DNA from 4 places in the Providencia zhijiangensis genome. Region 1 is predicted to be linked to each of the others. Evidence: predicted binding sites of a transcription regulator. Region 1 holds the regulator's gene; each other region holds the start of a gene.
What was found. The regulator PurR, encoded in region 1, represses purine synthesis genes. The targets are predictions, from matches to a motif close to CANGCAAACGTTTGCNTG.

Region 1 (7,820 bases):
TCTTAATGGAGACTTTGTTTTTGTATTGTAAAAAAGCGAATAATTTGACTTTAAAAATGCCGACGGTGTCATGGTAAAGTAACGCTTAAAATCGCGATAAAAGTGGGATTGGTCATAATAACCCGTTTCAAACCATCGATAAGTATCTTGTTCTTTCACCATGGTTTTCATCACTTGCTCTAAGCGACAATTGATCTGGTACCGTTTTGGTGTGATCCCAAATTCTTTTAACAACTCTTTTTGAACTAAGCGCGCACTGTAGCCAATGTCATCGGCAATTTCGGTAATTTTTTTATTTGGATTGCGATAAAGAGAGTCCAGAACGTGATCGATAAAATGTGCCTTTTTCGCTGCCTTAGTGACATAAAAGCACTCATGCAACTCTTTGAATGAAGAGTTAGCCAATGATTTAAACCAATTATTGCTCCATATTTGGCTAAGCGGAGTAGGGATATCCGTATAATTTAACGTGCGTTGGGGAAGTAAAAAACGTAAGGCATCGTGGCGAATACGTAGAACCATCACGCTGGCATTATTCGGGATAGCCGTAAATATATTGACTCTGGGGATGATTAGCTGAAATGGATTGACGGATGTATGCTCGTGAGTCGACATACTGATATTTTCAGTCGAAACCCATATTTCAGCTCCTGTGCCTGGGAAGATCTTAATAGCATCAGTAAATTTCTTGATAATCAAAACTGAACTAACAAATTCTTTTAATTCATCAGGAGGATAATACTGTTTCAGCATGGCTCTTCAAAACGTCATAATTGAATATGCTAATAATAGCGTGTTATAGATAAAAAATTAACTCTATAAAATACGTATTAACTAAAATAAAAAAGTCAGCCACGTTATCAATAATGGTAACGTGGCTGATTATTATGAAGCTAAAAAATAACGTTAACTAACGATTAGTCATGTTGATACTCAGTGTGCTTAATCGCATTATTTGATTTGCTGGCACAACGCTGCATGAAATAGCCTATAATCATTGGGATCACCGTAAATGCCATCACGCCAGTCGTGGCGAGTAACGGGTCAAAGGTGAGCGCAGAGACTAATAAGCTGGCTAAGAAACATAACCCTAATTGTAAGGCATTTTGTAATGCAGCGGCCTTACCACTGGCGGATGGGAATGTGTTAAGGGCTTTGGCTACGGCAATTGGGTATGATGCGCCATTCATGGCGGCCATAAAGCAGAATGGTACTAAAATCATAGTTAATGTTGGCTGAGTATAAATCGCCATCACAAATAATATAATCATGCTAACGGCATAACCGGCTAGCAGGATTGGGAACAACGTTTCAGCACGCACTTTAGCTAATACGAAGCGGCAGCCGTATCCTCCGACAATAAATGCCAGTGTTTGAGGGATATAACTTAGGCCGATATCCGAAGGGTTAAAACCCATATTGCGTAGAATAAACGGCGAACCCGTTAGCCATGCAAAAAAGCCAGCGCTACATGCTGCGTATACAAGCACGTTACCACTGAAAACAGGGGAGCTTAACAAGGTAGCAAAGGAAATTTTGGTTTGTGTCTGGTTTTCTTCTGCGATGACTTTCGGCGCCACTTTTTTTAGCATCAAAGTCGGTAGCAGGAGTAAAACGCCTACCATCATCAGCACGATGAAGATAAATTCCCAGTTTTTGTGCTCAAGCACCCAAGCACCTAAAAGAGGCGCTAATGCTGGAGAAAGTGCCACTAAAGGCATGATAGAGGCAAATACTTTTTGGGTATCAGCTTCGTTATAGCGGTCGATAACGAGGGCTTGCCATAAAACTGCAGCAGAACAAACACCAACGGCCTGTAAGAATCGAAGGATTAATAACTGAGTGGCATCGGTGACCCAAATCATAGCCAAGCAACTAACAATAAATAGGGAAAGCCCTACAATGAGAATAGGTTTGCGTCCTAATTTATCTGAAAGGGGGCCCCATAGTAGCTGGGCAAAAGCAAAGCCAGCTAGAAAGATACTTAATGAGGCGCTGATAGCACCTTCAGTCGTATTTAAGGTTGTTTGCATTGAACCAAAGGCAGGCAGATACATATCGATGGCTAAAAACCCCAGCATGCTTAGGCCGGCAAGGTAAATCAAAAATCCAGAGGAGTTTTTTGTCGCAGTATTTGTCATAGTTTTGCTTAATCTGTATTTAAAATAATGTTAATAGTTATCTTATTGTATAGGCTATTTTTTTACGTTGTGAAACGGTAATATTTGGACTCTGCTATCAAATAATTTGAAAGGAAAGAAAATGTGGTCAGCTCATGCACTTGAAGTCATAGACGCAGTTGCTCGAACGGGAAGCTTTAGTGGTGCTGCGGATGAGTTGCATCGAGTCCCTTCAGCGATCAGTTACACAGTAAAGCAAGTCGAAGAATGGTTGGCGGTTCCGCTATTCGAGCGCCGTCACCGTGATGTGGTATTGACGGAAGCAGGAGTTATCTTTATTAAAGAAAGTCGAAGTGTTATCAAAAAAATGATTGATACTCGACATCAATGCCAACAAGTCGCCAATGGGTGGCGTGGGCAGTTCAGTATTGCCGTTGATTGCATCGTAAAACCGCAGCGTACGGAACAGCTGATTTTGGATTTTTATCGTCATTTTCCTGATATCGAACTGTATATCCACCCTGAAGTGTTTAATGGGGTTTGGGATGCATTAGCGGATGGGCGTGTGGATGTGGCGATTGGAGCGACCCGTGCTTCACCCATTGGAGAGCGCTATAGTTTCCGCGACATGGGCTTTATGTCATGGCGTTGTGTTGCGAGCCCCACTCACCCATTAGCGAAAATTCAGGGCAAACTGACGGATGACCAAATGCGTGAATATCCAAGTTTGTGCTTAGAAGATACCTCAAGAAGCTTACCGAAAAGAGATACTTGGGCGCTGGACAACCAACGACGCTTAGTTGTGCCTTACTGGGAAAGTGGTTTAGCGTGTTTGGCAAATGGTCTGTGTGTGGGGATGGTTCCAGAGCACCGTGCAGCACCTTTGTGTGCAGAAGGTAAGTTAGTTGAGCTGGAATTAGCGCAGCCGTTTCCTGAAAGCCCTTGCTGCTTAACATGGGTTGAGAATGATACATCTCCAGCGCTGAGATGGCTTCTTGACTATCTTGGTGATAGCGAAACTCTCAACGCGGAGTGGTTTGCGAGCTAATGTGCTGAGATAGACTTAGCGGCGATAATCAATAAATGGACCATCAGCCACGGAACGGCGCTCAACTAAACGCGGGTGAACTTCAATCGTTTGTGCATCTTCGCGTTTATTCACAATACGATCGAGCAACATCGCAAACGCCATTTGTCCTAAACGCTCTTTTGGTTGGTGGATTGTGGTTAATGCAGGCGTGAAATAGCGCGCATTACGCACGTTATCATAACCAATGATGGAAATGTCTTGAGGGACGCGTAATCCCATCTCGTCAGCTGCACAGATTGCTCCCATCGCCATGATATCTCCACCACAGAAGACAGCCGTTGGGCGGTGTTTGTTACTGAGGATCTGCATCATCGCTTTATAGCCTGATTCTGGCTCGAAATCCCCTTGAACAATCCATTCATCTTTCAACGTGACTTTGGCTTCTTCCATGGCTTTTTGGAAGCCGGTTAAACGCCCAATGCCTGTATTTCTTTCAAGGGAGCCAGGGATCACACCAATTTCACGATGACCACGGTCAATAAGATAACGACCTGCTAAATAACCACCGTGGAAAGAGTTATCAATAATACTGTCAGTGAAATCTCCGCGAGAGGTACCCCAGTCCATGACGACCATTGGAATATTTCGGTAATCTTCCAACATACCAATCAAGGTGTCAGGGTATTCTGAACACATCACAAGTAGCCCATCGACACGTTTTTGTGCCAACATTTGCAAGTACGCTTTTTGCTTACCTAAGTTATTGTGAGAGTTACATAAAATTAGAGTATAGCCTTTCTCATAGCAACTATTCTCGACAGACTCGATCACTTCTGCGAAATAGGGGGCTTCACTTGATGTTGCCAACAGGCCAATTGATTTGGTGTGGTTGACTTTTAAACTACGTGCAACCGCACTCGGAGAATAATTGAGCTCTTTGATGGCGGCCCAAACGGCTGTTTTTGTATCATCAGCGACAAAACGCGTCTTGTTGATAACATGGGAGACGGTTGTGGTAGAGACGCCCGCACGTTTCGCCACATCTTTAATTGTTGCCATGAGAAGAAAAAACTCCTAACCAAAACTTGGTCTCTAAAATAATTCTAGTTAAATAATTACCTGCATATTGATGCATAGTACCTTTGCTGGCAATAATTTAGCGATTTGTTGTCGATTTTGTCTGATCTAGCGCAAAAACGAAAGAAATAATTGATGTTATAACATGTGATATAGACACTGGTTTTACGTTTTTGTGCATGTATACTGAAATAACCTTTTTATTTTATGGTTATTTGATAATTCAATTTCTTTATATGAGAGGGTCTCATGGATACAGATTTTAAATATGGATTGCTAGCTGCGCTTGGCTCTTTAGCTGTAATTATTTTGTTTGCTGTGCACATTTTCTGATTTCATTTCCATCCTATCTAATAAGGATGAGAAATAATTAAGGGCGAGTATTATACTCGCCCTTAGTCATTTTAGATCTGAACTAAAATTAAGCCAGATTTTCTTCAACAAATTTCCAGTTAACCAGCGCCCAGAAGTTTTCTAAGTATTTTGGACGTGCGTTACGGTAGTCGATGTAGTAAGCGTGTTCCCAGATATCAACAGTCAAAACTGGCTTGTCGTCACCAGAAATTGGTGTTGCCGCGTTAGACGTGTTAACGATAGCCAGGCTGCCATCTGCTTTCTTCACTAACCAAGTCCAACCTGCACCGAAGTTTTTAACTGCGGCATCAGTGAATTGCTCTTTAAACTGAGCAAATGAACCGAATGCTTTGTTGATAGCTTCTGCAACTTTACCTGTTGGTTCACCGCCTGCGTTTGGAGCCAAGCAGTGCCAGTAGAAAGTGTGGTTCCAAACTTGAGCCGCGTTATTGAATACGCCAGCTTCAGAAGTTTTGATGATTTCTTCTAAAGACAGACCTTCAAATTTGGTGCCTTTGATCAGGTTGTTCAGGTTAACAACATAGGTGTTGTGGTGCTTACCGTAGTGGTATTCTAGGGTTTCAGCAGAGATATGAGGTTCTAAAGCATCTTTAGCATAAGGTAGAGCTGGTAATTCAAAAGACATTGCGTACTCCTTGATTGCTTTTATTCAGTGTTTAGGGTGTTTGCTCGTAAAATGAGCGAAATTAAATGTACTGCTATTAATTAATCTACTTCTAGTATAGTGACGTCGAGCTGTAGTTAGCTATTGCGAGCATCGTAAGTTATGTATTTATCATAACAGAATACAGGTTACAGTAAGAAAAAACCTGTTCCATGATGCTATTTATGCCTTAATTGTTAGTAAGTTGCATAATTATTATTCCACTGCATGTCATTATTTTCATTGAAGAGCAGGGAAATACATCAAGTGTTATTAATTTGCTAATATATTAACAAATAACTCCCATGATTACACGGCAAAAACGCCCATCGTGAATTTTTTATAGTAAAAAGAAAACGTTGCTATTTGCTTTTCACCTTTTGAGTACAGCAAATAGGAGTGCTATAGTATTCACCTTATAAAACTGGCATATTGTATGAAACAATCACGGAACAATTTGCGATGTTTTGACTATGCCGGCGATTACACCGGTCAATGTGTTCTGTCTAATGAGTTGCCTTGCAAATGATTCAAAGTGGCTCAGTGACTGCAAAATCAGCACCCACGTTTTAGGATATAAAATGACAACTATCGAAAAAATTGAGCGCCAAGTTAAAGAAAATCCAATTTTATTATACATGAAAGGCTCTCCAAAACTGCCTAGCTGCGGTTTTTCTGCTCAAGCTGTTCAAGCTCTGTCTTCTTGCGGTGAGCGTTTTGCTTACGTTGATATTTTACAAAACCCAGACATTCGTGCAGAGCTGCCAAAATATGCTAATTGGCCAACCTTCCCACAGTTATGGGTTGATGGCGAGTTAGTCGGCGGTTGTGACATTATCGTTGAGATGTTCCAACGCGGCGAATTACAAGCTCTGATCAAAGAAACTGCGGACAAATACCGTCCAGCAGATGAAACCATCACTGAGTAATCAAATGGTTGAATAAGCTTTCCTGCTTATATTGATGAAAACCGTATTAGCGTAAAACTAATACGGTTTTTTTGTATTTAGGGGGCGAGATTATTGAGGCTCGCTAGGCAGTGGCCATCCGCCTAATTTTTTCCATTTATTGACTAATTCGCAAAATAATAGTGCGGTACGGTTAGTATCGTATAGGGCACCGTGGGCTTGCTTGCCATCAAATGGAATACCTGCGGTGACACACGCTTTCGCAAGAATGGTTTGTCCAAAGACTAATCCGCTCAGTGCTGCAGTATCAAAGGTTGCGAATGGATGGAAAGGGTTGCGTTTTAACCCTGAACGCTCTGCCGCATTCATAACAAAGCTGTGATCAAAATTTGCGTTATGAGCTACCATGATCGCGCGATTGCAATCGGTATTTTTCATGCCTTTTCGAATTGTTTTAAAAATGGCATGAAGTGCTTCATATTCGCTCACTGCACCACGTAGAGGGTTAGTGGGGTCAATACCTGTGAATTCCAGTGCGGAGGGCTCCAAATTCGCTCCCTCAAAAGGTTCTACATGAAAATGTAACGTTTCATCAATGGCCAGCCAGCCATCTTTGTCCATTTTGAGTGTAATGGCAGCTATCTCTAATAGACCATCAGTTTTGGGGTTGAACCCACCAGTTTCGACATCAATAACGACAGGGTAGTAACCCCGGAAGCGGTTAACCAGTGAGTTAGGGTTATTTTTTTCAGACATTAGGCTTTCAATTTACAGTTTCTGGTTGGCTTTCATTATGCCAAAGGGAATATATTTTTGCAGGTAGATACTGAAGAAATTTTAGGTGATGGTTATCATCACCTAAAATATAAAATGTATGCGAGGGATTAATTGCCTAATCCTTTGCTTGCACTTTTGTTTTCGATAAGCTCAATTTTATAGCCATCAGGATCTTCAACAAATGCGATAACGGTTGTGCCGCCTTTGACTGGGCCTGCTTCACGAGTGACATTTCCACCTACTTGACGAATGTCCTCACAGGTTTTAGCGACATCATCAACACCTAATGCAATATGACCATAAGCATTGCCTAAATCATATTCTGTTACGCCCCAGTTATAAGTTAACTCGATAACAGCACCTTCACTTTCATCACTGTAACCGACGAACGCTAAAGAATATTTGTATTCTGTATTTTCGCTCGTGCGCAGTAAGCGCATACCTAATACTTTGGTATAAAAATCAATGGAGCGTTGCATGTCAGTAACACGGAGCATGGTATGTAGTAAGCGCATAATAGTAGTTTCCCTATAAATTCTTCAGGCAATAATGCTTAAAGTCGAATCGATTTATCTATCAATATAACGTGGCAATATGACTAAATACAGCGATTGAGGTTTATTTTTTAGTCATATCATGGTTATACTCAATTTGAGGGAGTATATCATAATTTTATGTTTATATTACGGGTGGTTAACGATGGCAGAACAACTTGAGTTTTTTGACATACCAAGCCCTTGCCGTGGAATATGTCAAACCAACGAGCAGGGATATTGCCGAGGTTGCTATCGAACCCGTGATGAACGTTTTGGTTGGTTACAGTTAACTAACTCTGAAAAACGTCATGTCATCCGTTTATGTCGCCAGCGATTTTTAAGAGCAAATAATAA
Region 2 (7,820 bases), 1.3 Mb from region 1:
GCACTGTGGAATGAAACCAAAGATAAACTTCACCAAAGCGGCTACAGCCTCTCTGGTGGTCAGCAACAGCGTCTGTGTATTGCGCGTGGTATCGCTATTCGCCCAGAAGTTCTGTTACTCGATGAGCCATGTTCTGCTCTGGACCCAATCTCAACGGGGCGTATTGAAGAGCTGATCACGGAATTGAAGTCAGAATACACGGTGGTGATAGTGACCCACAACATGCAACAAGCAGCACGCTGTTCGGATTACACGGCATTTATGTACTTGGGTGAGTTAGTGGAATTTAACAACACTGACAAGATGTTCACCACCCCTGAAATGAAACAAACTGAAGATTATATTACTGGCCGCTACGGTTGATATGGAGCCGACGATGGATACGCTGAACCACAACAAACATATATCAGGGCAGTTCAACGCTGAACTGGAACATATCCATACTGAGTTGATGACCATGGGAGGGCTAGTTGAAGAGCAGCTCACCAAGGCTATCACTGCGATGCATAATCAGGATGAAGCCCTAGCGCGAGAAGTGATTGCCAATGACCACAAAGTTAACATGATGGAAGTGGCAATCGATGAAGAGTGCGTCAAAATCATCGCCAAGCGCCAGCCAACAGCGAGCGACTTGCGTTTGATTATGGCAATCTCAAAAACCATCGCTGAACTGGAAAGAATCGGTGACGTTGCGGATAAAATCTGCCAAACCGCACTGGAAAAATTCTCTCAGCAGCACCAGCCATTATTGGTGAGCTTGGAGTCATTAGGTCGCCATACCGTGCAAATGCTGCATGACGTGCTGGATGCTTTTGCGCGCATGGACTTGGAAGAAGCTATTCGTATTTATCGTGAAGATGAAAAGGTAGACCAAGAGTACGAAGGGATTGTTCGTCAGTTAATGACGTACATGATGGAAGATCCGCGTACCATTCCAAGCGTCTTAACTGCGCTGTTCTGTGCTCGCTCCATTGAGCGTATCGGTGACCGTTGCCAGAACATTTGTGAATTTATTTTCTACTATGTTAAAGGGCAAGATTTCCGCCATGTGGGTGGAGACAGCCTTGAAAAAATGCTGACTAGCTCGAAAGACAGCAACAAAGAGTAACTGTTAAACCACTGGGGTGTCCGCACCTCAGTGTTCATCTTCTTCATTTTCTTCTTGCTCGATAAGAGTCTTAATCTGCAACATTTTAGGGGTCGCTCCGATGGATTTTCGCCCCTTTTTTTATGCTCATTCATATTCCAAATTGATATAAATATATTATTTAATATTATTTCAAGTGCTAAGAAATAGTTGATAGCTTGTGATGGTCAATTTACGCAAATTTACCGTTAGGGGCATTCAATGAAAGCACGTTTTCTTACTTCCGCACTTTTAGTTGCAGGTCTGGCGCTGACAGCGAATGTCGCTAGCGCAGATAAATTAGATGATATTAAACAAGCGGGAGTGATCCGCATTTCTGTTTTTGACAGTAATCCCCCATTCGGATTTATTGATCCTAAAACCAAAAAACTCGCCGGCTATGATATCGATATCGCTCAAGCGATTGCGGATGATCTTGGCGTGAAATTAGAGCTGCGTCCAACCAACCCGGCTAACCGCATTCCACTGCTAACATCCGGCAAAGTTGATCTGATTGGTGCCAACTTCACAATTACAGACGAACGTGCAAAACAGGTGGATTTCTCCATTCCTGACTTTGCAACAGGGCAAAAATTTATCGCTCGTAAAGGCGTACTGAAAACCCCTGAAGATATCGCCCCACTGCGTATTGGTGCAGATAAAGGCACCGTGCAGGAAGTGACTCTACGTGAACGTTTCCCAAATACCAAAGTGATTTCTTATGATGACACTCCCCAAGCCTTTGCTGCGCTGCGTAATGGCAACGTTCAAGCGATTACCCAAGATGATGCGAAGCTGGTGGGCTTGCTAGGTAATTTGCCAGAAAAAGTGAAAGCAGACTTTGAAATTTCACCGTTTAGCTTAACTAAAGAGTACCAAGCGTTAGGCGCGAGCAAAGGGGAAACACGTTTAATTGAGAACGTAAACGCCACCTTGCTGAAACTGGAGAAAGAAGGCAAAGCGAACGAGATTTACAACCGTTGGTTTGGTCCAGACACCAAGGCGGCACAACCACGTGGTGAATTCAAATTTGCCCCATTGAGCGAACAGCCTAAATCTTAAGTTAGTGATGAAGTTTAGTGAGAGTAAACGCCCCTGCCATGTTGCAGGGGTTGTCAGTTATAGCGAGGCGAAATATGTTCGACAAATTTTTCAGCGGTGACTTCTGGTCTGCGCATCTACTAGCACCACAATACCTTGAGTGGTTTGGCTATGGCTTTTTGCTCACAGTCTGGATCTCGGTTTGTACAATCATCGCTGCCACGCTATTAGGTTTTATTGCTGCTTCAGCAAGAGACAGTCAAATTGCACCACTACGCTGGTTTGTGACCGTTTATATTTCGATTTTCCGTAATACGCCACTACTGGTGCAACTGTTTTTCTGGTACTTCGCCTCGGGAGAGATCCTCCCTGAATCAGCGATGGAATGGCTGAATACGCCTCATGAAATTGAATTTTTAGGGATAACATTAAGCTGGCCATCCTTTGAGTTTTTGGCGGGATTTGTTGGTTTGACGCTATACACCGTACCTTTCATTGCGGAAGAAGTGCGCTCAGGTATCCGAGGAGTGCGCCAAGGGCAGAAACAAGCGGCTCTCGCTTTAGGACTGACTTCATGGCAGTCCATGCGTTTAGTGATTTTACCGCAAGCCGTAAAAATCGCGTTACCGCCACTGTTAGGGCAATACATGAACGTCGTCAAAAACTCATCATTAACCATGGCGATCGGGGTAGCGGAGCTCTCTTATGTATCACGCCAAGTGGATAGTCAATCATTACAAACATTTGCTGCATTTGGTTTGGCGACAGTACTGTACATCGCAATCATCGCCGTAATGGAAGGCTGGGGTCAGTGGCGACAACAGCGTCAGTTGGCTCAGGGGGTATAAGATGGATTTTTCAGTCATTACGGATAACTGGCAATATTTGCTATTTGGGGCTTACCCTGATGGACCATTGGAAGGAGCCGCTTTAACACTAATTATGAGCATATTGGCTGGCGCCACATCTATTGTCCTCGGCACATTGGGCGGTATTGCGCTGGCGATGCTACGTGGTTTCTGGATGAACCTTTTTGCCGCTGTTTTAGGGTTTTTCCGTGCCATTCCCGTCATTATGTTGATTTTTTGGACTTACTTTTTATTGCCGATTGTCTTCGGAACCGAAATTCCAGGCGTTGCGGCGGTAGTATGTGCACTGGCGTTGATCACTTCAGCCTATTTAGCACATGGCGTGAAAGCGGGAATTTTAGCTATCGGTCAAGGGCAATGGAATGCGGGATTATCTTTAGGGTTTAACCGCTGGCAAGTGTTATGGAATGTGGTGTTACCTCAAGCCTTACGCATGATGGTGCCTTCCTTTATTAACCAATGGGTTGCGTTAATTAAAGATACCTCTCTGGCGTATATTGTAGGAGTGGCGGAGCTGTCATTCTTAGCCACACAGGTGAATAACCGTGAAATGATTTATCCGCTGGAAGTGTTCCTGTTTGTGGCATTTATCTACTTTGTGATGTGCCTGTCAGTAGAAATTATTGCCAATCAAGTGGCGAAAAGACTCAGTGATAAAAGTGCAGTGCGCAGCCGTTCAGCAAAACGTGGTTGGCTGTTTTGGCGCCGTCAAAAGCTGATTGCGCTTTCTTAATTGCATAAAGGCGGCGAAATTCCGCAATGGCGGTATGACAACCGCCATGTCTCTCTCGATATTCATTTACAGTATCAGTCAGTTAGAATATGTGACTTATTTAAAATGACGCAATCGTTTTCTTTTGGATCGTTTAGTTGTACCATGAGCCGAAAAAAACTTTTTTTCGTGCCCACCACGCATCTATTGGCAATCTAGGGCATGACATTTCGACAAGGCGCATTTTAATGACTAATCAATCATCTGGCTCCTCGCAATCGCAGGGTCTGTTTCAGCGTGTGTTTAAATTACAAGAACACGGTACCACCGCAAGAACAGAGCTTGTTGCAGGGTTCACCACCTTCCTGACGATGGTATATATCGTTTTCGTTAACCCACAAATTTTGTCCGTCGCTGGCATGGATATCAAAGCGGTATTCGTAACTACCTGTTTAATCGCAGCCATCGGCAGTATTTTAATGGGCTTACTGGCTAACTTACCTATCGCCGTTGCACCTGCGATGGGGCTAAACGCTTTCTTTGCCTTTGTGGTCGTTGGGGCGATGGGTTATTCATGGCAAGTCGCTATGGGTGCGGTATTCTGGGGCGCAGTGGGCTTATTTATTCTGACGTTATTCCGTATTCGTTACTGGATCATCGCCAATATTCCTCTGAGTTTACGTGTGGGGATCACCAGCGGTATCGGTCTGTTTATCGCCATGATGGGACTGAAAAACTCCGGTATTATCGTCGCAAATCCAGATACCTTAGTCTCGATTGGTAACTTAACTCACCATAATGTGTGGTTAGGGGCATTAGGCTTTTTCATTATTGCCATTTTAGCGGCGCGTAATATTCATGCGGCAGTATTGGTGTCTATCGTCGTGACGACGCTGATTGGCTTAGCGCTGGGTGATGTGAAATATACGGGCATTTTCTCAATGCCACCAAGCATTACCAGTGTTGTTGGCCAAGTGGATTTTGCAGGCTCGCTGGATCTGGCACTTTCTGGGGTTATCTTTGCCTTTATGTTGGTAAACTTGTTTGACTCCTCGGGCACCATGATTGGGGTAACCGACAAAGCCGGCATTACCAATGAGCGCGGGACTTTTCCTCGCATGAAACAAGCACTGTATGTGGATAGCTTAAGCTCGGTAGCCGGTTCCGCAATGGGGACTTCGTCCGTAACGGCGTATATCGAAAGTTCTTCAGGGGTATCGGTGGGCGGTCGTACAGGTTTAACCGCGATTGTCGTCGGTGTGTTATTCCTGTTGACGATGTTTATCTCTCCGCTGGCAGGCATGGTTCCTGCTTATGCAACCGCAGGCGCGCTGATTTATGTTGGCGTTCTGATGACTTCAAGCTTAACGCGCGTGAAATGGGATGACTTAACGGAATCCGTTCCCGCGTTTATTACTGCGGTCATGATGCCATTTAGCTTCTCGATTACAGAAGGTATTGCGCTAGGGTTTATTGCGTACTGTGCGATGAAGATTGGTACAGGGCGCTGGCGTGATCTGGGTCTGTGTGTGATCCTTGTCGCAGCGATGTTCTTGTTAAAGATGATCTGGATCGACGCCTAATATGCTCGAATGCTCGTCATATTTTGCACTGTAGCGGTGTTGGCTTCGGTTGCTAACCCTAGTCACATACTTATGTATGCTCCTAGGGATTAGCAACTCTTGCCGCCTTGCTACAGCACAAACTATTTAGAGCATTGGAAAATATAGCAACTTGAATTAGTTAGAATATTTCTCAAGGTGACTCTCTATTTTTAGTTCAAGACCCTTCAACCAGTTTCCCTTTTTGTTGCTTGCATGCAACTCAAATTATTTAAGGTATAATCATTAAAGTACTGTTGCGAATGCAAAGTGAGATAAAATTCACCTAAATTGCAAAGTAGTGCTTTCGCTGCTTAAGGGATCCTGCTAGATTCCGCCGCAGAAACTGATTTTATCAAGGTAGCAAACCATGAATTCACCGAAAAAACCGACCGCGAAACCGAAGAAAAAATACCGTAAGACAAAAGAAGAGCTCAACGCAGAAGGCCGTGAGCGTAAACGCGAGAAAAAACATCGCGGGCATAAGTCTGGTAGTCGTAACCAAGACGGCTCTTCGAATGGTCAAAAAAATGGACAGAATGTTCAGGCTGACCCACGCATTGGCAGTAAAAAACCAGTTGCGCTGATTGTCGAAGATAACAAACCGACTGCACGCCCTGTGGTCAAAGAGCAGCCTGTTGCTAAAGAAAAACTGACCCCAGAAAAAGAGCTGGAAATGTTGGAAAGCAACGATCGCTTAGATGCGATTCTGGCACGTCTGGAAGATGGCGAAACCATCACTGCGCAAGAGCAACAATATGTTGATACCTGCTTAGATCGCATCGATGAACTGATGAATCTCCTCGGTATCGAATATGCAGACGAAGACGGTGATGAAGAGGAAGAAGAGAAATTTGATGACATTATGCGCATCTTAAAAAGTAAATAATTTCCTCTCTATTCATTCCTCCCGTGCTAAGCGGGAGGAATTCTGCTTAATTTCTCGCCTATCTTCCTTTTCTTTGATGTTGCATCGGATCTGTATTTTCTAACATCGCTATAATCTTTGCGGTATAGACTCTTTACATAAATCGCTAAAAAATAATCTAAAGAGATATAATTAACAGTGATGCTTTCGAGCTTGTGGTCAATTAAGGAATATCAATGTCAGAGCAAAATATTGTTTGGGATCTCTCTCTCATCCAGAAATATAACTATTCAGGCCCGCGTTATACCTCTTATCCAACAGCCTTAGAGTTTAATCAAGACTACAACGAACAGGCTTTTATTGAGGCAACCCAGCGTTATCCTGACCGTCCTTTGTCTCTGTATGTGCATATCCCGTTTTGCCACAAACTGTGCTATTTCTGCGGCTGTAATAAACTTGTCACTCGCCAAAAGCATAAAGCGGATGAGTATCTACAAGTCATTGAAAAAGAAATTATCCAGCGTGCTGCATTACTCAAAAACCGCACTGTCACCCAAATGCATTGGGGCGGCGGTACACCAACGTATCTAGACAAGGCGCAAGTGAGTCATTTAGTTGGCTTGCTGAAAAAACATTTTCATTTTGCGCCGGATGCGGAGATGTCCATTGAAGTCGATCCCCGCGAAATCGAGCTCGACATGATTGACCATCTGCGCAGTGAAGGCTTTAATCGCCTAAGCATGGGCGTTCAAGACTTTAATAAAGAAGTGCAAGTTCTGGTCAACCGCGAGCAAGATGAAGAGTTTATTTTTGCGCTCATTAAACGCGCCAAAGAGACTGGCTTCACTTCAACCAGTATCGACCTGATTTACGGTTTACCAAAACAGACTCCTGAAAGCTTCGCGTTTACATTGAAAAAAGTGGCGGAGCTTGCGCCTGATCGTTTAAGTGTTTTCAACTATGCCCACTTACCGAATCTGTTTGCGGCGCAGCGTAAAATCAAAGATGAAGACCTGCCAACAGCAGAGCAAAAACTGGATATTTTGCAAGATACTATCGCAACGCTGACATACGGCGGTTATCAATTTATCGGGATGGATCACTTTGCTCGCCCGGAAGATGAACTGGCAGTGGCACAGCGAGAAGGGATTTTACATCGTAATTTCCAAGGTTATACCACCCAAGGGGATTGCGATTTATTAGGGTTAGGGGTATCGGCAATAAGTATGCTCGGCGATAACTACGCTCAAAATCAGAAAGATTTAAAAACTTACTACGCACAAGTGGAAGAAAAGGGGCATGCCCTATGGCGTGGCTTGGTGTTAACCGACGACGACTGCCTGCGCCGCGATGTGATCAAAACATTGATCTGCAACTTCCAATTGAACTTTGCGCAAATTGAAGCGCTCTACCCAATTGACTTCAAAACCTATTTCAAAGAAGACCTAGAACTGCTCAAACCAATGGCAGAAGATGGGCTGGTGGAAGTCAGTGAGAAAGGGATAAAAGTCACGCCACGCGGGCGTTTGTTGATTCGTAATGTGTGTATGTGTTTTGATGTGTACCTACGAAGTCAAATGAGATTACACCAATTTTCTCGCGT
Region 3 (7,820 bases), 1.3 Mb from region 1:
CAGCAAAACTACCCTGAACACGCCCAGAAGATTATTGAACGCTGGCTCCCAGAGCGCGAACAATATAGCCACGCTTAAATTTTTTCCTACCTTAAAATGAAAATTGCCGTGAACACATCCATGTCCACGGCAATACCTGCTTTATTTATACATTTAGTTATATATGTTTGTATTTACTTCAATACTTGTTCTGCACTAGCCGCCAATCGTTGGGAAAACCGGCAACCATAAGTAGAACTTAATCACTAACGCATTCACAATATCGATAAAGAATGCCCCTACCATTGGCACGACTAAGAATGCGAGGTGGGATGGACCAAATTTATCAGTTACCGCTTGCATGTTAGCGATAGCGGTTGGTGTTGCCCCTAAACCGAAACCACAGTGACCCGCCGCTAAAATGGCAGCATCATAGTTTTTGCCCATCACACGGAAGGTAACAAAAATCGCATACCCCGCCATAACGCAAGCTTGAACGCCGAGAATCACTAACATTGGGATTGCCAAAGACGCCAATTCCCACAGTTTTAAGCTCATTAATGCCATGGCTAAGAATAAGGATAGGCTGACGTTACCCATGACAGAAACCGCGCGGTCGAATACTCGGTAAAAACCAAGTAAAGATAGGCTGTTACTCAAGATAACACCGACGAACAATACGCAAACAAACTTAGGCAATGCAAATGCGGTGCCTGATAGTAGCCCAGCAATCCAGCTTCCTGCTAGCAAACAGATAGCAATCAACGCAATAGTTTCAATCAACACCATCGAGTTGATCATGCGGTTGGATTGTGGCTTCTCAAATGCGGTTGGAACATCTTTGTCCTCATCCGCGGTGCCAGGTGTTGGGATATTGCGAATTAAGAAACGTGCAACAGGGCCACCAATCAGTCCCCCAAGTACTAAACCAAAGGTTGCACAAGCCATTGCAACTTCAGTTGCACTCTTGAAGCCATAGTCTTCAGTAAAGATTTTACCCCAAGCGGCACCTGTACCATGTCCACCAGATAAAGTGATTGAACCGGCCAATAGCCCCATCAGAGGGTCTAAACCTAATAATTTCGCAAGTGCGATACCGACTGTATTTTGAACCAGCAATAAACCGACAACGACAAAAATGAAGATTAACAATGCTTTACCGCCAGCTTTTAAGCTCGCTAAGTTAGCATTCAAACCAATGGTCGCAAAGAATGCGAGCATCATCGGTTCTTGCAGTGATAAGTCGAAGGAGAGGCTCCAATCAAATACTTGCTTAACCACTAACAGGGTAAAAGCAACTAATAATCCCCCCGCAACGGGTTCGGGGATAGTGTATTTTTCAAGAAATGAAACTGACTTTACCAGTTTACGTCCGAGTAATAGCACGAGCGTGGCTGCCACCAGAGTGCCGTAGACATCGAGATGATACATTTACGTACCTCGTCTGTTGTTAATATTATTTAAAACTAATTAGACGTTATTTTTTTCCTTAAAACGCCAAAAGCAGGTGCAGGGATTAGAAAAAAAAATCGCGATAAATACAAGTTAAAACATATAAAAATGTGACACTCATAATTTTAATTGATACTTTCTTTTATTTTGCGCAAACGATTGCTTTTTGTATAATTCTCTTTAAAATGCGCTTTTTGCTAGTGGAACAGGAATAATGAACGCAACGGCATCTGAAGAACAAAATGTTGAAAAAACAGTACAAAATCAAAGCGAACTGATATATCGCCTTGAAGATAGACCGCCTTTACCTCAGGCGTTGTTTGCTGCTGGACAGCATCTATTGGCAATGTTTGTCGCGGTTATTACACCCGCAATGCTTATTTGCCAAGCACTTGGGCTACCGGCTCACGATACCCAGCGCATTATCAGCATGTCATTGTTTGCTTCGGGAATTGCTTCCTTAATTCAGATCCGTGCATGGGGGCCTGTTGGTTCCGGATTACTTTCCATTCAAGGCACCAGTTTCAACTTTGTTGCACCGCTGATTATGGGGGGCGTTGCACTTAAACAAGGTGGAGCCGATATTCCATCCATGATGGCGGCGCTATTCGGCACATTAATGGTCGCTGCGCTGACCGAAGTTATCCTGTCTCGCTTCTTGCATTTAGCTCGTCGAGTTATCACTCCGCTGGTTTCTGGTGTAGTGGTCATGATCATTGGTTTATCACTGATTCAAGTCGGTTTAACCTCAATCGGTGGGGGTTACAGTGCGCTTGCCGATAACACATTTGGTTCCCCTGATAACCTCATTCTTGCCGGCATTGTGTTAGCCGTCATTATCCTGTTAACGCGCCAGAAAAATCCGTATTTGCGCGTCGCATCATTAGTGATTGCAATGGCGGTAGGCTACCTTGCTGCTTGGTGGATGAATATGCTGCCAACTGCGCAAGCCAGTGATGCCAATCAATCTCTGATTACAGTTCCTGAACCTTTTTATTATGGTCTCTCTTTTGATTGGAATTTACTCATTCCACTGATCCTGATTTTTATGGTGACCTCGCTAGAGACTATTGGTGACATCACTGCAACGTCGGATGTCTCTGAGCAGCCAGTGCGTGGCCCTCTGTATATGAAACGCATCAAAGGTGGCGTATTAGCAAATGGCTTAAACTCTATGGTTTCCGCGGTATTTAATACTTTTCCTAACTCCTGTTTTGGTCAGAACAATGGCGTCATTCAATTAACGGGTGTTGCTAGCCGCTACGTGGGTTACTTAGTGGCGTTGATGTTAGTGCTACTGGGTCTGTTCCCTGCGGTGGCGGGTTTTGTGCAACAAATTCCTGAACCTGTTCTGGGTGGTGCAACCATTGTGATGTTCGGCACAATTGCGGCATCTGGTGTGCGTATCGTTTCTCGTGAGCCACTCAACCGCCGTGCAATTATGATCATTGCATTGTCTCTAGCTGTAGGAATGGGGGTTTCTCAACAACCACTGATCCTGCAATTTGCGCCTGACTGGCTGAAAACACTGTTTTCATCCGGTATTGCGGCAGGTGGTTTAACAGCGATTGTGCTGAACTTGATTTTCCCTCACGAAAAATAGTTCCCTTCACCGCCGCAAGAGTTGAACACGCCGGCGGTTCTTCTGTATGCTATCCTTGAGTTGCCGATATATTAAACATATCGGCAATTTATATTTTTATCTGATTAATAAGGGAGCAGACAAACGTGAAAGGGTTACTGAGGTTTTTCGGCTATATTTTTCTGCTTCTTTTGATTGTATTTCTTGCTTGTTATATTGCCTTACAAACCCGATGGGGAGCAGGTTACGCCAGCCAACTTCTGAGTAAATTTACGCCTTACGATATTAACGTCGGCATTATGGGACATCAGTTCTCAGAGCCGGGTAAATTTATTTTCCAAGACATTAAGATTGAATCAAGCAACAAGCAGCTAGAATTAGACGCTCGGCAAATTGTGGTTGATGTTAATTGGCGGCATATTTTCAGCGGCGAAACCATTCAACGTTTAACCATCACTCAAGGTGACTTATCGGCAAACTTTACCGATAACACATCGCCGCTACCACTTTCTGCGAAAGTCCTGCAATTTGAAAATAGCCAGATTCAATTAACTCAAGGCAAGAATACCGTTCAAGTTGCAGGGTTTACTGGAGGTATAACCCCATGGAAACCGACAACTGAAAATCCATTTGGTTACGGTGATTTTCGCTTTACCACCAGCCAGTTAATCTTGAATTCCCTCCCTTTTAGAAATGTTGCGATCACGGGAAAATTACAAGAAAAAGTGACGGACTTTAGCCAAATCAGCGGCTACCTGAATAATGGTGCGATCACGGGTAAAGGAAAGTGGTTTGCTGACGGCTCTATCACCATTGATAACCTGTCGATGAATAAAGTGGGCTGGCAGAATGACTTAACCTTTGATGGGCTGTTTGATGCGATAAATAGTGACCGAACTTTGCAAATCAACCAATTACAGCTGACCAATATAGATATTCAAGGACGTGATTGGGCGTTGTCAGGTCTGAGTAGCGAAGTCGATCAAATTGCCTTGGTGAGAGGGAGTTGGAGCAGCCCGAAAAGCCATATTAATTTCAATGTCGATCAATTGGTTATCCAAGACCAACAAATTGATACGCTCATCGGCGAGCTGAACATTGACGGTGATAACCTCAATATTGATAAGCTCTCCGGCTACTACAATAAAGGGATTTTTAACCTGAGTGCGATTTGGCAACGTAATGATAAATCACTGACTATCACTGAAGGGACGCTCGCTGGGGTTCTGTATACCTTGCCAGATAATTGGCTGTCGTTCTTTGCTCAACCCGCACCTGCGTGGTTATCCACATTTGCCATTGATAATTTCACCGTCACGCAATCTTTGCTGATGAATATTCAACCTGAGTTTCCCTTCGAATTTACCGCGTTAAGCGGCAACATTCACTATGTTGACCTCATCAAGCAAAAACAATGGGGAATTTGGAAGGGACAAGCTACCTTCAATGCTGATGCAGGTACCATCAATCAAGTGATGATCCGCCGTCCTCTTTTAGAAATAGCAGGAAATAATGGGCGTACCGCAGCCAGCCTCAGCGGCAGCGTTGACCGTGGTATCGCAAAAATCGGTTTACTGGCACAGCAAGAGCCAAATAAAGTACCTTTTGAATTACGCGCATCAGGCACCAACATTGATTTAGGTAATTTAAACCAGTGGGGCTGGTCAGGCTTTTCACCGCAGATGTGGGGGGATTTTGAGGCGTCATTACAAGGGAATTTACTGGCATCGCCTCCGGCATCTAGCCTTAATGGAAAATTAACCGCTAAGCCACTTCAAGGAAGCGATCAACTGCGTACTGTAGTTGATGGTCATGTGACGTCTGGCATTGCTACCGTAGAGCCATCAGCAAAACCTCAAACCGAGCCAGAATCACAAACTGTACCAGCAGAAAATACCTACCCTGTTGATAGGCATGTTCCTGATATGGTTACTCAATAAAGCAGTGAATCAATAAGCAATAAAAAGCAGGCTCATCCCTTCGGATTGCCTGCTTTTTCAGTGAATAACCTAAAAATAGTCAGTCACCTAAAGACATTATTCGCTTTTCACTTTCTTCGTTTCTGGCAGCACCATATATACACCGCTAAATACCGCACCCACTTGGTTTTCTGCATTGCTCACATGCACTTCCAATTTTACCCGCGCTTTACTTCCTCGGGCGAGACGGTCTAAATCCCCACTAAGATGTGAGAGATCGGCCACTGCGGTTGGACGTCCACTAACGGGTTTTGCATAGCGAATATTGGCATCTACCAGAACAATTTCTCCGCCTAATTGATGCTCTTGCAGCAGCAACCAAATCATTCCCCAACCCGTTAACGTGGCGAGAGAAAACTGGCTTCCAGCGAAAATCGTATTATGAGGATTTTGGTTGCCAGCTTCTGGCATTGTCGTCACAAAGCGCTTTCCAGTGTACTGTTCGATACGTACACCCATCTTTTCGCTCAATGGAATATGCTTGTGCCAAGCTTGCTGAAGCTCACCGCACCAATCGGGGCGATGAAGAATTTGGTCAAGGGTTTCAATCGGTTTGATCATCAAATAGTGCCGAACAGGGGTTTTCAGCTCCCCAGTGACTTCACCACGACGTTCAAAGCCCATTTTGGCAAAGAAAGGTACTGCCTCTTCCCGCACACTGGAAACGATGCGTTTAACGCCTTCACGCCTTGCAATGGTTTCAAGCGCCATAATAATCAGTTTGCCTAAGCCCTTGCCTTGCATAACAGGGTTAACGGCGAGAAAGCGAATAGCGCCTTCGTTATCGGCATTAATATATAGGCGCCCAATGGCCAAAATACGATTTTTTTCATCAACCACCATTTGGTGGTGAGCAGTTAAATCATAACCGTCTTTTTCAGAGCCAAGGGGTTGTTTGAACGGTTCTCGCAGCATTGACCAGCGAAATTGGTAGTATGCAGCGAATTCAAGTTCATCTTTTGGTGTCCGTAGATGGTACATCTCTCCCCCCTCCTTTAAACGATTTTCTACACTTGCAGCCAAAAAGTGACGGGTCCATCATTGGTCAGGCTAACTTGCATGTCTGCCGCAAATTCACCCGTTTCTGTCACAATGCCTTGTGCACGGCTTTGCTCAACAAAATATTGATACAGCTGATCCGCTTTCGTCGGTTCCGCGCCACCGGAGAAACTTGGGCGCATCCCTTTCTTGGTATCTGCGGCTAACGTAAACTGCGAAACCACTAACAAGCTTCCGCCAGCTTGTTGTACGTTAAGGTTCATTTTGCCTTGTTCGTCGCTAAAAATACGATAGCCAAGGACTTTCTCACAAAGGCGTTTTGCTTTCTGCTCATCATCGTCTTTTTCAACACCGAGCAGAACTAAAAGGCCAGGGCCAATTTGCCCTACTGTTTTTTCATCAACAACCACACTCGCGTGAGTGACTCTTTGGATTAATGCAATCATGGGTACTCGATAAAAAAAGGAGTAACGTCGCCGTTACTCCTTATTAAGAACTGGATTATTCGACTTCGGCACTAAAGTCGTAAGTGCGAAAATATTCAGGAACGGTGTCTTTATTCAAGACATGAACACCTTTGATACCAAGTGCTTCAGCTGCTTTTACGTTTTCTTCTACATCATCAAAGAACACCGCATCAGCTGCTTCAAATTCTTCAGATTCCAGAACATACTTGAAAATTTCTGGGTCTGGCTTACGCATTCCTAAATCTTGGGATAGATACAGGAAGTCAGAGGACGCTGCAATTTCAGGGTAGTGTTCTGGCCAATAATCAAGATGCAAGCGGTTAGTGTTAGATAACACGACAACGCGATGACCTTGCTCACGCAGACGTTCCATAATATCAATGACTTCTGGTCTTAGTGAGATGAAAATTGAGTGCCAGCCTTCCGCAAAATCTTCAAAGCTTAGGGTAATACCCAATTCTTCACAAAGCAGTTCAGCAAATTCAATATCTGAAATTTTGCCACACTCGTGGAGTTGGAAGATATTGCCAAAAGTGAATCGCTTTTTGATTTCTGAACTTGGGGTACCACTCAGTTCAGACCACTTATCAAACACACGATTGAAGTCGATATCAATAATCACATTACCCATATCGAAGATATACAGCATAAATTGTCCTCTTAGTTATTCATTAAATTTACTTTAATCATTATTGAGGCAACTGAACAGCCCTAATTGAGGATTATTAAGGTTATTTTTTCAATTTATCGATTAAGCAAATTGGCTAGAGGAACTGTGTTTGTGTCTAGATAAACAAATTTTATCTGCTGATATAACTAAATTTGTCTATCGCTCGATTTTTGTGCATAAAAAAAGGTGCCATATTTGGCACCTTCTATTTTAATTCAAAGACTAACGATTAATCTTCTTTAGAACGGCCAGCACGACGGCGATCGTTCTCTGTCAAGTGACGCTTACGCAGACGAATTGACAGCGGAGTTACTTCAACTAATTCATCATCATCGATAAACTCAAGAGCTTGTTCCAGAGTCATTTTGATAGGTGGTGACAGAGTTGTCGCTTCATCAGTACCTGACGCACGCATGTTAGTCAGTTTTTTACCGGTTAAGCAGTTAACAGTCAGGTCGTTAGAACGTGAGTGAATACCGATGATTTGGCCTTCATACACTTCAGCACCGTGACCTAAGAATAACTTACCGCGATCTTGCAGGCTGTACAGTGCGTATGCAACTGCTTTACCTTGACCGTTAGAGATCAGAACACCGTTTTGACGGCCGCCGATTTCGCCTGGGCGAACATCGTCGTAATGGCTGAATGTAGAGTACAGTAAGCCAGTACCTGAAGTCATAGTCATGAACTCA
Region 4 (7,820 bases), 1.2 Mb from region 1:
CTTCACAGAAACGGCTCTTATACACTTCACCGCCTGCTGGTGCAGCCGATTTATCCGTACCACGCAGCGCGGTATACAGACGCTCTAACGCGGTGCGGGCTTGCTTTAAGTTCTCTTCGGTATAGTTCAATTGGCTACGATAGTGACCCGAAAGCAGGAAATAACGTACGGTTTCTGCATCGTAGTACTCTAATACATCACGGATGGTAAAGAAGTTGTTGAGAGATTTAGACATTTTCTCTCTATCAACCATCACCATACCGGAGTGCATCCAGTAATTAACGTACGGGCCATCATGGGCACAAGTAGATTGTGCAATTTCATTTTCATGGTGCGGGAACATTAAATCTGAACCGCCGCCATGAATATCAAAATGGTTGCCTAATGTTTTGCTGTTCATTGCCGAACATTCAATATGCCAACCTGGACGACCTAATCCCCACGGTGATTCCCAGCTTGGTTCACCCTCTTTGGACATTTTCCATAACACGAAGTCCATTGGATTACGTTTTACATCAGCCACTTCAACACGGGCACCCGCTTGAAGCTGGTCTAAATCTTGGCGAGATAATAAGCCGTAATTTGGATCAGTTTTGACTTCAAACATCACATCGCCATTATCTGCAACATAAGCATGACCGCGCTCAATCAAGCTTTCGGTTAGCTCAATGATTTCATGAATATGGCGAGTAGCACGCGGTTCGCTGTCTGGACGTAGGATATTTAATGCATCAAAATCTTTGTGCATTTCCGCTAACATGCGCGTGGTTAACTCTTCCACGCTTTCATTATTTTCAGCGGCACGTTTAATGATTTTGTCATCAATATCCGTCACGTTACGCACATAATTCAGGTCATAACCTAAATAGCGTAAATAGCGGCTAATTGCATCGAAAGCCACAAAGGTACGACCGTGACCAATATGACACAAATCGTAAATGGTGATGCCACACACGTACATCCCAATCTTTCCAGCATGGATGGGTTTAAATTCTTCTTTTTGACGACTCAGTGTATTGAAAATCTGCAGCATCTTTTTATTTCCATTTTATTAGTACGTGTATATCTATCATACATCAGATTATCGCGATGTTGAGGATAAAATATCCAGATTCAACCTTACGAAAATAGCACGGTATTGAATCGCGATCACCCGAAGAAAGCAAGGTTAGCACCTGACTTTATCGCCTGATTTATTAGGTCACTGTTATGGGATAACCTATTTTGCAAACACACTGTCGCTTCAAGTCAGGTTTTATCTGTGATATAAACTTGCTGATCTCAACGCTTTCGCAAGTTAGCGCATAAAAAACAATTATTCAGGATAGCTATTATGGTTACATTTCATACCAATCACGGTGACATCGTTATCAAAACTTTCGCAGACAAAGCACCCGTTACTGTCGAAAACTTTTTAACCTACTGCCGTGAAGGTTTCTACAATAATACCATTTTCCACCGTGTTATTAACGGCTTCATGATCCAAGGCGGTGGTTTTGAGCCGGGCATGAACCAAAAAGACACTAAAGCGCCTATCAAGAACGAAGCTAATAACGGACTGAAAAACAGCCGCGGTACATTAGCAATGGCTCGTACTAACGATCCACACTCAGCAACAGCACAATTCTTCATCAACGTCGCTGACAATGACTTCTTAAACTTCCGTTCAGAGCGCCCAGATGGTTGGGGTTACTGTGTATTTGCTGAAGTGGTTGAAGGCATGGACGTTGTTGACAAAATCAAAGGCGTTTCCACAGGTCGCAGTGGTTTCCACCAAGACGTACCTCGCGAAGACGTAGTGATTGAAAAAGTGACTGTCAGTGAGTAATCCCTGAATTTATGTCCACTTATATCATTGCAGACTTGCATTTAAGTGAAGATGAACCGGCGATCACCGCCGGTTTTCTTGCATTTATTGAACAGCAAGCCATCCACGCCGACAGCCTGTATATCCTCGGTGATTTTTTCAATTATTGGATTGGCGACGATGATAATACCCCCTTGCATCATCAAATCGCTCAAGCCTTAAAACAGCTGAGTGAACGTGGAATTCCTTGTTATTTCATTCATGGCAATCGCGATTTTTTATTGGGTCAACGTTATGCAAAGCAGTGTGGCATGACCATTTTGCCCCAAGAAACTTTACTTGAACTTTATGATAAGCGTATTTTAATTATGCACGGCGATACGTTATGCACCGACGATGCCGCTTATCAAAACTACCGTAAAAAAGTCCATACTCCTTGGATCCAACGGGTATTTTTACTTCTACCGCTCTTTATTCGCCGCCGTATTGCGCAAAAAATGCGTCGCAATAGCCAATATGCCAGCAGTATGAAATCCGAAGCCATTATGGACGTCAATTCTGACGCGGTGATTGATGCCTTAAATCGCCACCAAGCACAATGGATGATCCACGGACATACGCATCGCCCTGCTATCCACGAAATTAATATCGGTGGTCAACTTCATTTTCGTGGAGTTTTAGGCGCATGGCACAGCGAAGGTTCCGCCTTTGTGATCAACGAAAACGGCATTGAGCTTATTTTCTTTCCTTTTTAACATAGTTTCCTTTTTAGCATTCCTATCTTGATAAAGACACCTAGGTAAATTGTTGGTCGTCAGTACGACCGTTTGCTTACTTTATAATCACGCAAACGTTTTCCTTGTCCAATTACCGTGATATGATCGGGGCAATTCACATTCCCACCCTCAGGGTGATATTTTTCAATACAGGGATCACACCAAATGACTGCCCAAGTTCCTGCTCAATCTGCGGCAAAAATCGCCATTGTTATGGGTTCTAAAAGTGATTGGACAACCATGCAGCATGCTGCTGACGTGCTGACCGAACTGCAACTGCCTTTCCATGTTGAGATTGTTTCTGCACACCGCACGCCAGACAAACTGTTTTCTTTTGCTGAAAATGCCAAACAGAACGGTTTTGATGTGATCATCGCAGGTGCCGGTGGTGCAGCCCATTTACCAGGAATGTTAGCCGCCAAAACGCTGGTTCCCGTCCTTGGTGTCCCTGTACAGAGCGCGGCATTAAGTGGTGTCGATAGCCTGTATTCTATCGTTCAAATGCCAAAAGGCATTCCCGTTGGCACACTTGCTATTGGGAAAGCAGGCTCAGCTAACGCCGCTCTGCTAGCCGCACAAATTTTAGCCACTCATGACAGCGAACTATTCAATCGCTTATCCGCATGGCGTGAAGCACAAACTAACGACGTATTAAATAACCCAGATCCGAGGGAAGCGTAATGAAACCGGTTTGTGTCCTTGGTAACGGTCAATTAGGTCGCATGTTGCGCCAAGCAGGCGAACCGCTGGGTATTTCTGTCTTTCCGGTTGGGTTAGATGCCGAGCCTGAAGCCGTTCCTTATCAGCAAAGTGTGATCACTGCTGAAATTGAGCGCTGGCCTGAAACCCCATTAACCAAAGAGTTAGCACGTCATAATGCATTTATTAACCGTGATATTTTTCCTCGGTTAGCTGACCGCTTCCCACAAAAAAGCCTGTTCGACTCGTTAAATTTATCGACAGCGCCTTGGGCACGATTAGAATCACCAGACCAATGGCCTGAATTATTTGCCACTCTGGGTGATTTTTTAATCGTCAAGCGCAGAACGGGTGGCTACGATGGCCGCGGCCAATGGCGTGTTCGCCCCGGTGACGAGCAAAACCTCCCAGCAGAAATTTACGGTGAATGTATCGTAGAGCAAGGGATCCCATTTGATGCTGAAGTCTCCGTGATTGGTGCTCGTAGTCAATCCGGCGAATCCGTATTCTACCCAATCACCCATAATCTTCACCAAGAAGGAATTTTACGCACCAGCGTCGCTTTCCCTGATGCAAACCCTGCCCAGCAACAACAAGCACAGGCGATGCTCAGTGCCGTGATGGATGAGTTAGGGTATGTCGGTGTGATGGCAATGGAATGTTTTGTGGTTAGCGATAAACTGCTGATCAACGAAATCGCCCCTCGCGTTCATAATAGTGGACATTGGACACAAAACGGCGCTTCCATTAGCCAATTTGAGCTTCACTTACGCGCGATTTTAAATTTACCGATGCCAACGCCTGAAGTTTTCAGCCCTGCAGTAATGGTCAATTTAATTGGCACTGATGTTAACCAAGAATGGTTAAATCTACCTTTAGTCCATTTACATTGGTATGAGAAAGAAGTGCGCCCAGTGCGTAAAGTGGGTCACTTAAATCTGACTCATAGTGATGTTCATCAACTCGAAAATACCCTCGATAGTTTGATCCCAATGCTGCCAAATGAGTATAAAAGTGGCATTGAGTGGGCAAAAACAAAATTAGGCTGGTACTCTCGCCAAAAATAGGGAAAATAGCGCTATTCGTGCCCGAGAGTAATATTTCGGGCATTGTGCTATTTTTGCCCTACTTTTATAGTGATTACTTGTGAGTGATGACTAACTCACTAGGGCACCACTGGAGTACATATGCCAGAAACACAAGCCTCACCATTTAGTCCGTTATACCAATGGTCAATTCTTATTCTCCTCGGGCTGGTTTACTTCCTTGCTACCGCCACCACCTTCACCTCATTAGGCGTAGTATTACCGAGCATGATCGGCGAATTAAAATGGAGTTGGACTGAGGCAGGCTTTGGTTTTACTTTACTCGGGTTAACCTGCGGTTTAGCGAGCTTTCTACCCTCATTGCTAATACGTAAAGTCGGTGTTCGTCTCACGCTGCTTTTAGGGATGCTGGTGTTCTGCTCTGGCTTCTATAGCCTCTATTCCACCGAAGCTATCAGCACCTATTTCTTAGGCACTGCCTTGATTGGCATCGGGTTTACACTATTAGCGACCGTTCCGGGCACCTATGTACTTTCTCGCCTATTTGAAAAACAATCTCTGGCATTTGGATTGTATTTCACAATTGGCGGATTAGGCGGCGTTGCCGGTCCTTGGATTTACTTCTACGCATCGAATCAATTAGGCTCTTGGCGGATGCACTGGGTATTGTGTGCAGTTTATCTTAGCATCGTCACCATCATCACTATCTTGGCATTACGTGAAGGAAAAAAAGAACAAGACCACGCCAAGAAAGTAATGCAAAAACAAGTCAGTCACGCGAATAAGCCTATTTATCGTACCGCTGAAGTTTGGACCGTTCGCCGCGCATTACGCACTTGGCAATTCTATTTAATTGCTGCGACGTATACCTCTTTCCTATGGTGCGGGATCACTGTGAACAGTTTTGCCGTAGCACACATTGAAGAGCGTGGATTTGGCATGACTATCGCGGTTTCTTTGCTGAGTACCATGGCGTTTGTGAATGCATTTTCGCGCTTCTTAGGCGGCGCAGCGGGTGAATGGCTGGAGCCGAAACGTTTATTGATCGGTAGCCTAATTATCATGGTGCTTGGCGTCGTGGCACTAAGTATCTCCACATCATGGTTCTGGCTGATTTTGTTCGTGATTTGTGTGGGTGTCGGCTACGGCATGACCTTCTTAGCGTCCAGTGTTTTACTGTCCAATTATTTTGGGCGCGGACCTTATTTAGAGTTGTTCTCCGTCGTCAATTTAATCTCAACAATTGCCTGTTTAGCGCCATTTATCGCAGGGGCAATTAAAGATATTACGGGTAGTTTTACCCCTGCATTTTTAACCATCGCCGCCCCTGTCATTGTCATTCTCTTTTTTACGTTGATGATGAAGCCCCCTGCTTTAGAAGTAAAAAAAGATTAGCCCACAAAAAGAAAAATGCTCGGGGATAACCCGAGCAAATATCAAACCAAGGGAAAAACAAGGATCCATTTACACGTTCTACTTCTTACCGGTATAACCGATTACGCATTACTTCAATAACTCTGGTACTTTCAGCAAGATAAATTCATTATCATCCGCTTGATTGGGTTCACGACTGGAAGAGAATGGGTAGTTATTATCGTTACCGACAATAATATGTTCATCATCCACCACATCCACGTTTTCAATCGTGAAGAATGGGAAGGTAAATACCCCATCATTTAGCGGTTTTCTGGCTAGATTATTAGGATCTTGGATGCTCATCAGGTCAATATAGGCTTGCTTATCCACTGCACCACCTACATTTTTATCCGAAAACTCAATACGATAAACACGTTTAAATTTGGCTAAATTGCTAAAGCAATTTTCTTTGTTTGTTGCGCCTTCCGCACACGCTTTATCCGCAGTGCCTTCCCCATTATCACGTTCGATAATTAAACCGTGAGTGTCATCAATCAGGTTAAAATCACCGATGGCATTTTGATTATCTTCAAACACATATAACCAACTGCGCCCCGTCCAATCTTGCTTTTTCACATCAAATTCAAGAATACGCGCCGCTTTTTTGCCGTTCACATTCTCGTGGTCTTGTTTATCTTCTTGCCACAAAGCCCCTTCCAGCATCGGATAAAGTTTGGTGCCATCCGGCGATGATGCCATTCCCTCAAAACCTTTTGAGCGATTGACTTGGAAAGTCACTTTATCCGCAGGTTTACCCGGCGTTGTCAGTGTGTAGTGGTCAGGGGAAACAACTTTCTTGCCTTCAACTTGCGTTTCAAATAGCGCCAACACCTTGCCATTTAAATCCATCTTGATGAGATAAGGTCCAAATTCATCTCCCACCCACAAAGCCCCATCCGCAAATTGAAAACTCTCTGGGTCAAAGTCACTGCCTGTTAAGTAACGCTGTTCACTACTTTCGTTAATAATATGAAAAGGAATGATTTTATTGGGGTCGTGGAAGAAAATCGTTTTCAACGGGTTGGTTTTTCCCGTTTTAAAATCAATATCATATTGGGTTAAATAGAGCATCGAATCGGGGGAATTCATTTTATTCCCAAAACCATTATCCGTCAGAACCCAGTAGGTACCATCATCCATACGCTTGATACCCGAATGACCTTGTAACGGCTGCCCCTTGATAGGCACAAACTTACCTGTTGGGCGTCCATCGGACTTCCCTTCAACTTTACCCAGCGTATCAACACGGGTTCCTGTGGTGTATTTGCCGCTGTATTGCATATCGGACGGTGCATTTTCCGGCGTTGGTACTGTCGTATCCACCGATAAAATGGCATGCCCTGCGAGAGTGGCTGGAACTTGTTTTTGAGCAAACCCTGTGGTGCTAAAAGAAAGTAATCCCATCAGTAAAGAGAGTGATGTCAGCTTAAATGTTATTGGAGTTCGGCGAGCCATTGTTATTTTCCTATTTAGTCGCATCAATAATTGACACAGGAATCATAACCACGGTGAATGAAGGTTTTGTGAAGGATTAGAGACAGTTCGTTTAACCAGTCGCATTAACAAAATAATATTTATTTGATGTTGATACATAAACTTAAAAAACTTATACAGCGAAGCTCAAGCATCCGATTTTCATTTTTAAATAGAATAGCCACCTTCGTGGCTATTCTATTTTTTATCCCATTAACCGTTTGATAATCGGCGATGTTGATTGCCAGTACCGAGTAATCTCAGCCCCAACCAACCGCCGCACACCGATAATAAGAACCCAGCACAGAGCGGTAATAGCACCCACAAGCGCCATTCTGGCTGCCACGGGAAATCAAATACCTTAGTTTGCAGTAACCATAGTGCGACTTCAGCCCCAAATGCCGCAGCTAGCCCTGCCATTCCACCGAGTAAGGCAAATTCACTCCATAAAGTACGGCGCATCAATTTTTTGCTCGCACCGAGGGTGCGATACACCACCAGCTCCCGCTCTCGTTGGCTCATACCCACTTGAATCTGTGCGAGTAGCAATAATAAGCCACAGAAAATCACCAAGACCACCATCACTTCTAAAGCTTGGCTTAC

Region 2: the regulator PurR is predicted to act here: its motif matches at 3,877-3,894, upstream of QS795_RS01000 (NCS2 family permease).
Region 3: the regulator PurR is predicted to act here: its motif matches at 1,580-1,597, upstream of gltS (sodium/glutamate symporter).
Region 4: the regulator PurR is predicted to act here: its motif matches at 2,651-2,668, upstream of purE (5-(carboxyamino)imidazole ribonucleotide mutase).

The regions. Positions count from the first base shown of each region.
Region 1 covers NZ_CP135990.1:1,564,256-1,572,075, forward strand. Annotated here, with positions in the region: gene QS795_RS07110 (helix-turn-helix transcriptional regulator) at 1-753, opposite strand, end outside; gene punC (purine nucleoside transporter PunC) at 918-2,141, opposite strand; gene punR (DNA-binding transcriptional activator PunR) at 2,263-3,168, shown strand; gene purR (HTH-type transcriptional repressor PurR) at 3,184-4,209, opposite strand; gene cydH (cytochrome bd-I oxidase subunit CydH) at 4,477-4,560, shown strand; gene sodB (superoxide dismutase [Fe]) at 4,649-5,227, opposite strand; gene QS795_RS07135 (Grx4 family monothiol glutaredoxin) at 5,827-6,174, shown strand; gene rnt (ribonuclease T) at 6,265-6,909, opposite strand; gene gloA (lactoylglutathione lyase) at 7,038-7,445, opposite strand; gene QS795_RS07150 (DUF1289 domain-containing protein) at 7,630-7,820, shown strand, end outside.
Region 2 covers NZ_CP135990.1:214,677-222,496, forward strand. Annotated here, with positions in the region: gene pstB (phosphate ABC transporter ATP-binding protein PstB) at 1-363, shown strand, start outside; gene phoU (phosphate signaling complex protein PhoU) at 377-1,108, shown strand; gene QS795_RS00985 (ABC transporter substrate-binding protein) at 1,349-2,188, shown strand; gene QS795_RS00990 (amino acid ABC transporter permease) at 2,263-3,015, shown strand; gene QS795_RS00995 (amino acid ABC transporter permease) at 3,017-3,769, shown strand; gene QS795_RS01000 (NCS2 family permease) at 3,997-5,331, shown strand; gene yihI (Der GTPase-activating protein YihI) at 5,720-6,238, shown strand; gene hemN (oxygen-independent coproporphyrinogen III oxidase) at 6,454-7,820, shown strand, end outside.
Region 3 covers NZ_CP135990.1:245,218-253,037, reverse strand. Annotated here, with positions in the region: gene recG (ATP-dependent DNA helicase RecG) at 1-78, shown strand, start outside; gene gltS (sodium/glutamate symporter) at 196-1,410, opposite strand; gene QS795_RS01145 (uracil-xanthine permease family protein) at 1,646-3,034, shown strand; gene QS795_RS01140 (AsmA family protein) at 3,160-4,953, shown strand; gene fabY (fatty acid biosynthesis protein FabY) at 5,050-5,973, opposite strand; gene dtd (D-aminoacyl-tRNA deacylase) at 6,000-6,437, opposite strand; gene yihX (glucose-1-phosphatase) at 6,493-7,107, opposite strand; gene typA (ribosome-dependent GTPase TypA) at 7,358-7,820, opposite strand, start outside.
Region 4 covers NZ_CP135990.1:2,800,867-2,808,686, forward strand. Annotated here, with positions in the region: gene cysS (cysteine--tRNA ligase) at 1-1,033, opposite strand, end outside; gene ppiB (peptidylprolyl isomerase B) at 1,334-1,828, shown strand; gene lpxH (UDP-2,3-diacylglucosamine diphosphatase) at 1,840-2,562, shown strand; gene purE (5-(carboxyamino)imidazole ribonucleotide mutase) at 2,749-3,264, shown strand; gene purK (5-(carboxyamino)imidazole ribonucleotide synthase) at 3,264-4,349, shown strand; gene QS795_RS12880 (MFS transporter) at 4,470-5,723, shown strand; gene QS795_RS12885 (esterase-like activity of phytase family protein) at 5,832-7,199, opposite strand; gene ybbP (putative ABC transporter permease subunit YbbP) at 7,431-7,820, opposite strand, start outside.